DNA from 3 places in the Idiomarina sp. D18 genome. Region 1 is predicted to be linked to each of the others. Evidence: predicted binding sites of a transcription regulator. Region 1 holds the regulator's gene; each other region holds the start of a gene.

Evidence for each region. The regulator FliA, encoded in region 1, starts transcription of late flagellar genes. The targets are predictions, from matches to a motif close to CTAAAGNTNNNNNNNNNNNNGCCGATA.
Region 2: a site for FliA is predicted at 2,369-2,395, ahead of AC3AP5_RS02565 (flagellar protein MotY). Genes of this name have one in related genera too.
Region 3: a site for FliA is predicted at 2,951-2,977, ahead of pomA (flagellar motor protein PomA). Genes of this name have one in related genera too.

Annotation. Positions count from the first base shown of each region.
Region 1 is NZ_CM173240.1:1,813,944-1,818,004, forward strand. It holds gene AC3AP5_RS08805 (chemotaxis protein CheA) at 1-611, opposite strand, end outside; gene AC3AP5_RS08810 (protein phosphatase CheZ) at 625-1,365, opposite strand; gene cheY (chemotaxis response regulator CheY) at 1,377-1,760, opposite strand; gene fliA (RNA polymerase sigma factor FliA) at 1,797-2,522, opposite strand; gene AC3AP5_RS08825 (MinD/ParA family protein) at 2,515-3,387, opposite strand; gene flhF (flagellar biosynthesis GTPase FlhF) at 3,435-4,061, opposite strand, start outside.
Region 2 is NZ_CM173240.1:536,920-540,980, reverse strand. It holds gene rsxG (electron transport complex subunit RsxG) at 1-99, shown strand, start outside; gene AC3AP5_RS02575 (electron transport complex subunit E) at 92-781, shown strand; gene nth (endonuclease III) at 787-1,422, shown strand; gene AC3AP5_RS02565 (flagellar protein MotY) at 1,428-2,339, opposite strand; gene rnt (ribonuclease T) at 2,468-3,100, shown strand; gene AC3AP5_RS02555 (peroxiredoxin) at 3,158-3,763, opposite strand; gene AC3AP5_RS02550 (Grx4 family monothiol glutaredoxin) at 3,870-4,061, opposite strand, start outside.
Region 3 is NZ_CM173240.1:148,028-152,088, forward strand. It holds gene dxs (1-deoxy-D-xylulose-5-phosphate synthase) at 1-1,770, opposite strand, end outside; gene ispA ((2E,6E)-farnesyl diphosphate synthase) at 1,785-2,672, opposite strand; gene AC3AP5_RS00670 (exodeoxyribonuclease VII small subunit) at 2,669-2,911, opposite strand; gene pomA (flagellar motor protein PomA) at 3,083-3,850, shown strand; gene AC3AP5_RS00680 (flagellar motor protein MotB) at 3,856-4,061, shown strand, end outside.

The DNA of each region.
Region 1 (4,061 bases):
GCTTCTTTTTTATTGGCTGTTTTTGAGGCACCGGGACCTTGGCCTTTGCCGTGGAGTTCGTCGAGCAGGGCTTCGAATTCGTCTTCCTGGATGTCGTCGACTGTGTTTTCGGCGTCGTTTGTCGCGCCAGAGGCGCGACGTACGTCGGTATCGGCGGCGGCATCATTTGTCGCGCCAGAGGCGCGACGTACGTCGGTATCGGCGGCGGTGTCGTCGTCAGATTCGGGTTGGGAGAGCTTGTGGAGGGTTTCGAGGAGCTCGCTGTCAGCGGCTTCGGGTTCCTCTCGCGCTTGTAATTGAGCAAATTGGGCATTGATGGTGTCGAGCGCTTGCAGGATCACGTCCATGAGGTCAGACGTGACTGTGCGTTGTCCGTTACGCAAGGTATCGAACACGTTTTCTGCGCCATGACAGGTATCGACCAGCGCCGAAACGGCAAGAAAGCCGGCGCCCCCTTTTACGGTATGAAATCCTCTAAAAATCGCATTGAGGAGATCTTTGTTTTCGGGGTCGTTTTCTAATTGAACGAGTTGCTCGGATAACTGCTCGAGGATTTCTGCTGCCTCGATTAAGAAATCCTGTAAGATCTCTTCGTCCATCTCAAAGCTCATGCGCTGCTCTCTCCTAGAAACCTAAGCTTGATAATAAGTCGTCCACGTCATCCTGATTTTCTACAACATCGTCGCGTTGCTCAGGGTTTATGATCGGTCCTTCTGCTGCATTCTTATCGACTGCTTTTACATTTTGTTTAGCTTGAGATTTTTGCTCTTCACCAAACAACTTGAGCAGCTCGATCAGATTTTTCTCAACGTCTTCTACGAGTTGAATCACCCGACGGATGATCTGACCGGTAATATCTTGATAGTCCTGCGCCATGAGCACTTCTGTCATCAAACCATGGATCTGCGGCATGTTTTGTCCACATTCGCGCATTAACGCATCGACTTGATGACACATTTCTTTGAATTCATTTAACTGAATATCGTTGCTCATGAGTCGTTGCCACGCAGGCATCACTTGCTCCACGCGCTGATGCATCTCATCCGTCATGGGCAGGCAGGCTTCGACGGCGTCCATCGTGCGGTTAGCCGCGTCTTCTGTTTTTTCAATCACATATTGCAGACGGTTCTGCGCATCGGGCAAATCGTCTTGTGTCAGTTGCATGATACGCGGATCGAGTTGGAAGTCTTGCAAGGCTTCATGCAGGTCTCGGGTGAGTTGCCCGACAGAGGTGAACAACTTGTCATCATGCTCTTGCTGGAAATCGTCTAGCCATTGATCGGCTTTAGACTGCTCTCCCGCTTCAAGCCACTCAACCAATTGCTTCGCTTGCTTGAGCGATATGCTTGCTGATGGTTTTACCATAGCCGTGCCCACTAACTGATACGTTCAAAGATTTTATCGAGCTTCTCTTTCAACGTTACAGCGGTGAAAGGCTTCACAATGTAGCCGTTCACACCGGCTTGTGCGGCTTGAATAATTTGCTCACGTTTGGCTTCGGCCGTGACCATTAACACGGGTAAGTGCGCGAGGTCATCGTCTTTACGAATTTCCTTAAGTAAGTCGATACCTTGCATCCCCGGCATGTTCCAGTCAGTTACGACAAAATCAAAGTCACCTTGTTGGAGCATCGGTAATGCGGTGTTGCCATCGTCAGCTTCTTGGATGTTGGTGAATCCAAGGTCACGAAGAAGATTTTTGATGATTCGTCTCATTGTTGAAAAGTCATCAACAACAAGAATTTTCATGTTTTTATCCAAAGCTCCCTCCACTTGGGCTCTCGATTACTACGATAATTACTCTACCCAGCTCTGCATGCGTGTTTTTAGGCGCATCATTGCTTGGCTATGAATTTGGCTCACGCGTGATTCGCTCACGCTGAGAACTTCACCGATTTCTTTCAGGTTAAGTTCCTCATCATAATACAACGAAAGCACTAATGCTTCACGTTCGGGTAAACCCGAGATAGTTTCGACGAGTGCGCGATGAAAGGCATCGTTTTCAACGTCTTTCTGCGGCTCGTAGTTTGCACCCGTTACTTGCTCAGGCATAATAGCATCTTCGGAGACGCCTAGATCTTCAATTCCTATAATTCGTCCCGAGTTTACATCGCGCAAAATGGCGTGGTATTCCTCAAGCGACATTTCTAATTTTTCGGCGACTTCGACATCTTTGGCATCGCGCCCGGATTCGTTCTCGACCTGTCGAATCGCTTCGAGTACGCGCCGATGATTGCGATGCACTGAGCGCGGCGCCCAGTCACCACGGCGTATCTCGTCTAACATTGCGCCGCGAATACGAATGCCCGCAAAGGTTTCAAAGCTCGCTCCTTTGCTATTGTCAAAGTTTCGCGCTGCTTCCAGTAAGCCAATCATGCCGGATTGGATCAGATCATCGACCTGAACGCTCGCGGGAAGACGCGCCATCATGTGATGAGCTATGCGCTTCACGAGCCCCGTGTGTTGTTCGATAATCGCTTGGCGATTATCGGCATGGGCACTGTAAACAGCCGCTTTATTCATTGGCAACATCCTGCTTCTTACCGTTATCGGCCGATCCTATTAATTGTTCAAGGAAAAATTCGAGATGCCCGCCAGGCTGCGCCGGCACTGGCCAGTCGAGCGCACGCTGCGCAAGGGCTTTAATTGCTAATGACGCGGGAGACCGAGGCTGCATTAAGACCAACGGTTTTTGTTTGCGTACCGCCAGACGAATATTGTCATCGAACGGAATTATGGCGGCCAATTCTATCGCGACATCTAAAAACCGATCTGTGACTTTAGTCAACTTATTGAATAGCAGTTGCCCTTCGCGCAAATTACGCACCATGTTGGCAACCACTTTAAATTTGAATACGTCCTGCTCTTTACTGAGCACTTTCATCAATGCATACGCATCGGTGATTGAAGTCGGTTCATCACACACCACAAGTAATACATCTTGCGCGGCGCGTGCGAAGCGTACGACCGTGTTACCGATACCGGCGGCGGTATCGACAACCAAGACATCAAAATCACCTTGTAGGTCGCTAAAAGCGCGGATAAGTTCGGCGTGCTGAGTCTCGTTCAGCTCTATCATTGAGCGCGTTCCGGAGGTGGCGGGCACGATTTTGATACCGGCGGGGCCTTCAATCAAAATATCTCTCAGTTCGGCTTGTCCACTGAGCACATGTGAAAGATTTTTTTGCACGCGCAGCCCAAGCATCACGTCGACATTGGCGAGACCTAAATCGGCATCCAATACCAATACGCGTTTGCCTTGTTCGGCCATCGCAATCGCCATGTTTAAAGAGATGTTAGTTTTACCCACACCGCCCTTACCACCGGTTACTGCAATGACTTTGACTTTGCTCTGTTTCATCTTTCTTAAGCCACTTGCTTGATCCATGCGCTCTAACTCTTACTGCTGGTTGATGCTTGATTCGTTAAGGCCCATCACTGGACCGCCTGCCAACTTGATTTTGGCATGTCTGACACATTCGAACAAATGCTTTTATCATACAAGCGCTCAGCCTCGGTCACCATATAATGTTCATCAGCTACACGGATATCCTCGGGTACTTGTTGACCATGAGTCAAGTAACCGACGGCGAGACCTTGTTCGATAGCAACACTGATACTCTCACCTAAGCTTAAGCACTCATCTAGCTTAGTAAAGATGCACCCTGCTAGCGGCAGTGTTTTGAATTGCTTGACGGTATCGTTTAGCACTTGTGTCTGCGCTGTAGCAGATAATACCAAATAAGGACGAATTCTGAGACGTTTATTCTGCAGAATTTGTCCAAGCTGTTCGCTCAAGCGCTTATCGCGTTGGCCCATACCCGCCGTATCGATAAGAATCAGACGCTTATCACGCAGGCTCAGCATCGCATCTGCCAGTTCTTTGGCATCGTTTGCGATTTTTACAGGGCAGCCGATGATACGACCATAAACTTTTAATTGTTCACTGGCGCCGATACGGAACGTGTCCGTGGTGATTAAAGCGACCGAGTCAGATCCATGACGCTGGGCATAACGTGCAGCGAGCTTGGCGATGGTGGTGGTTTTACCAACACCCGTTGG
Region 2 (4,061 bases), 1.3 Mb from region 1:
AAATCCGCCACTTGGTATTTACAGCAAAACAGTACCCAACTGTTCCAAGACTCGTTACCGCAATGCAATTCAGCTTCACAAGGTGAATCCCATGAGTGAGTTTAAAACACTGACTAAACAGGGTTTGTGGGAAAATAACCCGGCTTTAGTTCAACTTTTAGGTTTATGCCCGCTACTTGCCGTCACCGCCTCTGTGACCAACGCCTTAGGACTCGGCTTAGCTACGCTATTTGTTTTAATGGGCTCAAACATTACAGTTTCACTGGTTCGCCAATGGGTGCCTCAGGAAATACGTATTCCTGTTTTCGTTATGGTAATAGCCACCTTTGTTACCATTATCCAGTTATTGATGAATGCCTACGTCTATCAGCTTTACCAAACGCTTGGCATTTTCATTCCATTAATCGTAACCAACTGCGCTATCATCGGCCGCGCAGAGGCTTATGCATCCAAAAATAAATGGCACCATGCGGCTATCGATGGCCTGATGATGGGGCTGGGTTTTGCTGCCGTGTTAGTCGTCTTAGGCGGAATACGCGAAGTGCTCGGCAATGGCACGCTATTTGATGGCGCTGAACTATTGCTAGGCGAGTGGGCCAAGCAATTGCGTATCGAACTGTTTAGTCTTGATTATCCATTGCTGTTGGCGATTTTACCTCCAGGTGCTTTCATTGGTATGGGCTTCATTATTGCGATAAAAAACCGTATTGACGCAAAGCGCGCGCAAATCCAATCCTCTGAGAAAACAGTTACACGCGCACGCGTGACAGCCGAAAGCTAATTGATATGAATAAAGATAAACGTTATCAAATTTTAAGTCGTTTGCGTGACAACAATCCTAACCCAACCACTGAGTTAGAGTATGAGTCGCCTTTCCAACTGCTAATTGCCGTATTGTTATCAGCTCAAGCAACCGATGTGGGCGTCAATAAAGCCACACGTAAACTTTTCCCGGCGGCACCTACGGCAGAGACCATGTTAGCGCTTGGCGTAGATGGTATTAAAGAATATATCAAAACCATCGGCCTATTTAATTCAAAAGCAGAAAACGCTTATAAAACCTGTAAGATACTAGTTGAACAATACGATGGCGAAGTCCCAGAAAGCCGAGAAGCTTTGGAAGCTCTACCCGGTGTTGGACGTAAAACGGCTAACGTAGTGCTTAATACAGCATTTGGCTGGCCGACTATTGCTGTAGATACGCATATCTTTAGAGTCTCTAATCGCACTAAACTGGCTCCCGGCAAGAACGTCAATGAGGTTGAACAGAAGCTAATTAAAGTCGTGCCCAAAGAGTTTAAAGTGGATGTCCATCACTGGCTTATTCTACACGGGCGCTACACCTGCGTTGCGCGCAAACCGCGCTGCGGTAGCTGTGTTATTGAAGACCTTTGCGAGTTTAAAGAAAAAACCAGCGATTGATGCAACTATAGCTCAACGTCTGAGGATTTATTTAACTGCACGATAACTCGGCGGTTCTTCTGGCGGCCTATTTCATTATCATTATGGTCGATCGGACGATCCTCGCCGTGAGCGACCGTTTGAATGCGATCCGCTTTTATACCCCGTTCGACAAAAAAAGATTTAATAGCATTGGCGCGTTGCTCTGTTAGCGTCTGATTCGGCTCACGAGCGCCTAGCGAATCCGTGTAGGAATCTATTAATACTAACTTCAAGTCGGCATCTACTTTCAAGTAGTCGCTGATTTGTTTTAGCTTCCGCCGCGAAGGCGCGGTTAGCTCATCACTATCCGCTTTATGGTTCAGTACGGTATATGCAATATCCTCGAATGAGAAAGGCAATAACGCATTAATACAACCTTTAAATGCGTCGTATGCACTGCGAAAGTTCACTGCTGAAATTGCCACAGCAACTTGATCTTTTGGGTTATACCAGTCTTGGTACAAAAATGTTGGGTAACGACCCTTATCGAGTTCAGACAGCAACGTCCATGCTGCTTGCTTTTTAAGCTCGCCATTAAATTGCTTATATAGGTCCATGCTACCAATAGAGTAGCTGTTTTGTCCCGGCTGCCACTGCGGAGGAACCGATTCGATACGTGCCACACTGTAGTTGTCGGGAAGCTGGTTCATATCGAAGGTCATGGTTAAATTGAGTTGCTTACTCGCTTCGCTATGAAACTGTACTTTGCCGAAGCGAGGAATGACGTGCTCCAACTCACAGTTAAGCTGCGTGTTGTTGGCCATATACCAAAGTGAATTATCCAAGTTTGCGCTGTAGTATCTGACCGCGTTTGCTTCTGCGAACGAACTGATACTGACCAACGCGCTACCCAGCACGATTAACGCTGATAGCCGAGTCGTATTATTCACCTGCACACGCACCTCCTTTAATGACTTGTCTTTTATATCGGTCGTGTTGCAATAACCTTTAACCAAATCACAAGCAAAAACGCCCGCTCTTTGGCATAATGGGCATTAGCAATTTAGCAGATACAGGTAATTTCATGTCAGGTTCCGAAGACTCTCTTATGAAGCAACGTTTTCGCGGCTACTTACCCGTAGTCATCGACGTCGAAACGGCGGGCTTTAATGCCTCGACCGATGCCTTGTTAGAGATCGCTGCCGTCATACTGAATTTTGATGAACATGGACAGCTTAAGCCGGTCGAAAGCCATCAGTTTCATGTCGAGCCATTTGAAGGCGCCAATATTGAACAAGCAGCAATTGAATTCAATGGTATCGATCCGCATTCGGAATTACGCGGCGCACTCCCCGAAGACGAGGTACTTAAAGCCTTATTCAAACCGATTCGAAAGGCACAAAAAGCGGCTGGCTGTCAGCGCTCTGTGTTGGTTGGACATAACTCGAATTTTGATCATAGCTTCCTGATGCGAGCAGCTGAACGAGCTAACATTAAGCGCAATCCGTTTCACCCCTTTGTTAGCTTTGACACGACATCTTTAGCGGCGTTGACGTTAGGACAAACTGTACTTATCAAAGCGTGCAAAGCCGCAGGTATCGAGTTTGATCAAAAGCAAGCGCACTCAGCGCTGTATGACACCGAAAAGACAGCCGAACTGTTTTGTTGGATGGTCAACAAATGGAAGGCACTAGGCGGTTGGCCACTCGCTGACTAAAAGCAAAAAAAAAACGCGCCATTTGGCGCGTTTTTTAAGAGTCACTGAAAACTAATATTACAGCTTGTCAGCGTTCTTAGAAAGGTATGCTGCTACGCCTTCAGCGTTTTCCTTCATACCTTCTTTACCTTCTTCCCAACCTGCAGGGCAAACTTCACCGTGTTTCTGGTTAAAGTTCAAAGCATCGACCATACGCAACATCTCGTCAATGTTACGGCCCAATGGTAGGTCGTTAACGACTTGGTGACGCACAACGCCATCTTCATCGATTAAGAACGAACCACGGAATGCAACGCCCGCTTCTGGGTGTTCAACATCGTATGCTTTACAAATGCTGTGACGAACGTCTGCAACAAGTGGGTACTTAACTTGGCCAATACCGCCATCTTCAGTTGCAGTGTTGCGCCATGCGCTGTGAGTGAATTGTGAATCGATTGAGACACCAATTACTTCAACGCCGCGCTTTTTGAACTCGTCCAAACGCTTATCAAATGCGATAAGCTCAGAAGGACATACGAATGTAAAGTCCAGCGGGTAGAAGAACAAGACGGCTTTCTTGCCTTTGATCGCATCAGAAAATTTAAAATCTTCAACGATTTCGCCAGAGCCCATTACCGCTGCTGCGGTAAAGTCAGGTGCTTTACGTCCTACTAAAACTGCCATTGATACTCTCCGTCTTTAGTGAATGTTGGGCTGCCACTTAGCAACCTAAATTAAAAGCTTTTATAAATATGGGGTTCAACCGTAAAAGATCAACCCCAAACGCCGATTATTGCGCGTCGCTTTCAGGCTGAGGATGACGCGCTGCCACCTCGGTAATCAATTCCTGTAACTCGCCTTTTTGGAACATCTCAACGATGATGTCACAACCACCGATGAGCTCGCCCTCAACCCAGAGTTGTGGGAATGTCGGCCAGTCTGCGTATTTAGGCAATTCAGCACGAATATCAGGGTTTTGTAA
Region 3 (4,061 bases), 1.1 Mb from region 1:
ACTACCGTGCTTTATAAACTCATCAGGTAAACCAATATTTAGAACTTGAGTATTGATTCCTGAATTCGCCAGTGCTTCGTTTACGGCACTACCTGCACCACCTGCGATGGCATTTTCTTCAAGCGTTACAACAAGCTGATGGCGACGAGCGCAATCAATCGCGACTTGCTTATCAAGTGGCTTCACAAAGCGCATATCGACTACTGTTGCATTGATATCTTCGGCGACCGCGATAGCCTCGGGTAGCAGCGTGCCAAAGTTTAGGATCGCAACGTCGTTACCCTGACGTATGATGTTTGCTTCACCTAACGTAAGTAACTTATCGTGTTCTCGTAATGTGACACCGGTACCGCTACCACGGGGATAGCGGACTGCAGCAGGCCCCTGATGGCAATAGCCAGTGTAAAGCATATCGCGACACTCCTGTTCGTCACTGGGTGTCATAACGACCATATTTGGAATGCAACGGAGGTAACTTAAGTCAAATGCACCTTGGTGAGTAGGTCCGTCTGCACCAACAATACCTGCGCGATCAATAGCGAACAAAACATCGAGATTTTGTAACGCAACATCATGAATGACTTGATCATAGGCGCGCTGCAAAAAGGTTGAATAAATAGCCACAACAGGTTTAAGACCAGCAATGGCGAGCCCAGCCGCATAAGTTACGCTGTGCTGCTCGGCGATAGCGACATCAAAATATTGCTCGGGATAAAGTTTTGAGAATTTGACCATTCCCGACCCCTCTCGCATTGCAGGGGTAATGGCCATTAACTTGGCATCGTCTTGTGCGTGATCACACAACCAATCACCGAATACCTCTGAGTAACTTGGGATTCCGGGCTTTTTCGCCGGTAGCTTGGACAGCGACGGATCAAATTTAGGCACGCCATGATAACCGATAGGATCGGCTTCTGCAGGCCGATAGCCTTTTCCCTTTTGCGTGACTACGTGAAGCAGCTGTGGACCGCGTAAGTGCTTCATATTACGCAGCGTTTCAACTAAGGTGTCCACATCGTGCCCATCAATGGGACCAATATAATTAAATCCGAGCTCTTCAAAGATAGTACCGGGTGCCATCATACCTTTCATATGCTCTTCAGCACGGCTAGCTAAGTGATGGATAGGCGGTAACGGCTTAAGCAGTTTTTTGCCTTGCTCACGTATTTTGGTATAGAAACGCCCCGACAAAAGACGCGCGAAATGCTGATTCAAGGCACCTACGTTCTCAGAAATCGACATGTCGTTATCATTTAGTACCACTAACATGTCAGGCTTAATATCGCCTGCATGGTTCATCGCTTCAAACACCATGCCGGCTGTCATTGCACCGTCACCAATAATTGAGACGACCTTTTCGTTAGAACCACTGCGCTGGGCGGCAACCGCCATACCTAATGCTGCTGAGATTGAGGTACTGGAGTGACCAACAGACAAAACGTCATACTCACTTTCTTCCCGCCATGGGAATGGGTGCAAACCATCTTTCTGTCTGATTGTATGCAGCGCCTTTTTTCGTCCTGTTAAAATCTTATGGGGATAGGCTTGATGACCAACGTCCCAAACTAACTTATCTTTTGGTGTGTTGTAGACGTAGTGCAGAGCGACGGTCAGTTCAACTGTACCCAGCCCTGATGCTAAGTGACCACTACTGCGACTGACAGAGTCCAGTAAGTAGGCGCGTACTTCCTCACAGAGCGCGTTTAATTGATGTGTAGGCAGCTTGCGTAGATCTGTTGGGTATTCAATACCGTCTAATAATTTGGTCATAGGTCTCGTATTACTTAGTGATCGCGCTTCAGCAAGATCTCTGAAAATGTTTCTAGTTTTTGGGTATTGTACGGGATCTTGTTGAGTGACAGTAGTGCTTGTTGATGCAATGACAGCAGTTTTTCACTGGCTCCGTCAAGCCCCAGTAGCGCAACGTAAGTCGCCTTGTGGTGGGCTTCATCTGAACCTTGTGGCTTACCCATAACTTCAGTGTTTCCGACGACGTCAAGAATATCGTCGTAAACTTGATAAGCAAGTCCAATCCAGCTGGCGAAATCACAAAAGTGATCTAAGTATTGTTGGCTTTCGTCGTTACCTGCAAGCACTCCAAGTGCCGCAGAGGCACGTATTAAAGCACCGGTTTTGTGACGATGTATCTTTTCAAGTTCAAGCTCATCAATGGCGCGCCCGGTGGCATCTAAATCCAGCGCCTGTCCAAAACACATACCTTTAGCACCACTGGCGCTGGCCAAATGCTGGATCATTGCGATGCGTCGTTGAGAGGGAAGTTTAGCCTCTAAGTTGGTGCTTAATACCTCAAAAGCGAGTGTTTGCAGCGCATCACCGGCTAATACGGCTGTCGCTTCACCGAACTTAATGTGACACGTGGGATGACCTCGGCGTAGTTCATCGTCGTCCATCGCCGGTAAGTCATCATGAATTAATGAGTACGCGTGGATCAATTCTACGGCACAAGCCGCGTCCAAAGCCTCGTTAGTTTCAGCCCCACATAATTCGGCCACTGCCATCGTTAAGTAGGGACGGATACGCTTGCCGCCAAGTAAGACGCCGTATGCCATGGCTTCTTTAAGTGAACTAGAAGCAATGTGTGATTCGATCAGTTGGTTTAATCGGTTATCGACGGCACTACGGACCTCGGCTGTAAACTGCTTAATATTCACTCGCGCGCCTCACTGTGCTGTTCACTCAGCACCTGTTCGCCGTTTTTTTCTAGTAACGTTGAAACCTTTTGTTCTGCTGACTGCAACTGCGCTTGGCTTAAACGTGATAGCTTTACGGCTTGTTCAAACTTTTCTAATGACGTCTCCAATGGAAGGTCGCCTTGCTCAAGCTCATTCACTAACTGTTCAAGTTGTTGCAATGCTTGTTCAAACGATAGGTTGTCTTCCTTCTTTGCCATAATGCGTCACCTTTAGTTTCAATATAGGCTCATTATCATATAAAGAAACTCGATTGTCAGCCGATGATCAATGCGTGGTTTACTTAAATTTACAATATAGGTTGCCACAGTGAGTGGGATGTTTAAAATTGATCACGTGCCAAATTTATCGCGTGAAGTGGAGGAAGCTGAGTGGATATAGCAACGCTGGTTGGGATCATTGGAGCCATAGGCTTTGTTGTTGCCGCGATGATATTGGGTGGTGACCCCGGTCTTTTCATTGACACTCAGTCTTTATTGATTGTTGTGGGTGGTTCGCTGTTTATCGTTATGGCCAACTTTCCACTACAACAGTTTTTTGCCACCGGCAAAGTCGTAGTAAAAGCTTTCTTTTTTAAAATAGAACACCCTCAAGAACTTATCGATAGTGCCGTCGAAATGGCTGACTCGGCGCGTAAAGGTGGCTTCCTAGCGTTGGAAGAGGCAGAGATTCCTAATCCTTTTTTTCGTAAAGGCGTGGATATGCTGGTGGACGGTCATGACGCGGAAGTGGTCAAGCACACTTTAAGCAAAGACATTAGCATGAGCTTTACCCGACATGAAGAGGGGGCTCGGTTTTTTAAAATTTTGGCTGACGTAGCACCGGCAATGGGGATGATTGGTACGCTCATTGGATTGGTTGCGATGCTCGCTAATATGGATGACCCCAAGGCTATTGGTCCGGCGATGTCGGTTGCATTGCTAACAACACTGTATGGTGCATTTTTGGCCAACGTGATTGCGATTCCCATTGCGAATAAATTGGTGCTGCGAGCGGAACAGGAAAAGCTGAACCGGCAGCTCATTTTGGATGCTATTTTAGGAATTCAGGATGGACAAAACCCACGGGTTATTGAGGGCTTGCTACGTAATTACCTCGCCGAATCCAAACGTGTCAATGAAGGGAATGAGGACGAATAGCGCCTATGGCTGCCGCAGACGATCAAGAAGAATGCCGTTGCCCGCCCCCTGGGCTTCCTATGTGGATGGCGACTTTTGCTGATTTAATGACACTACTAATGTGCTTCTTCGTGCTGCTTCTTGCGTTCTCTGAAATGGATGTTCTTAAATTCAAGCAAATTGCCGGCTCTATGAAGTATGCGCTGGGTGTTCAGAATAAAATTGAAGTAAA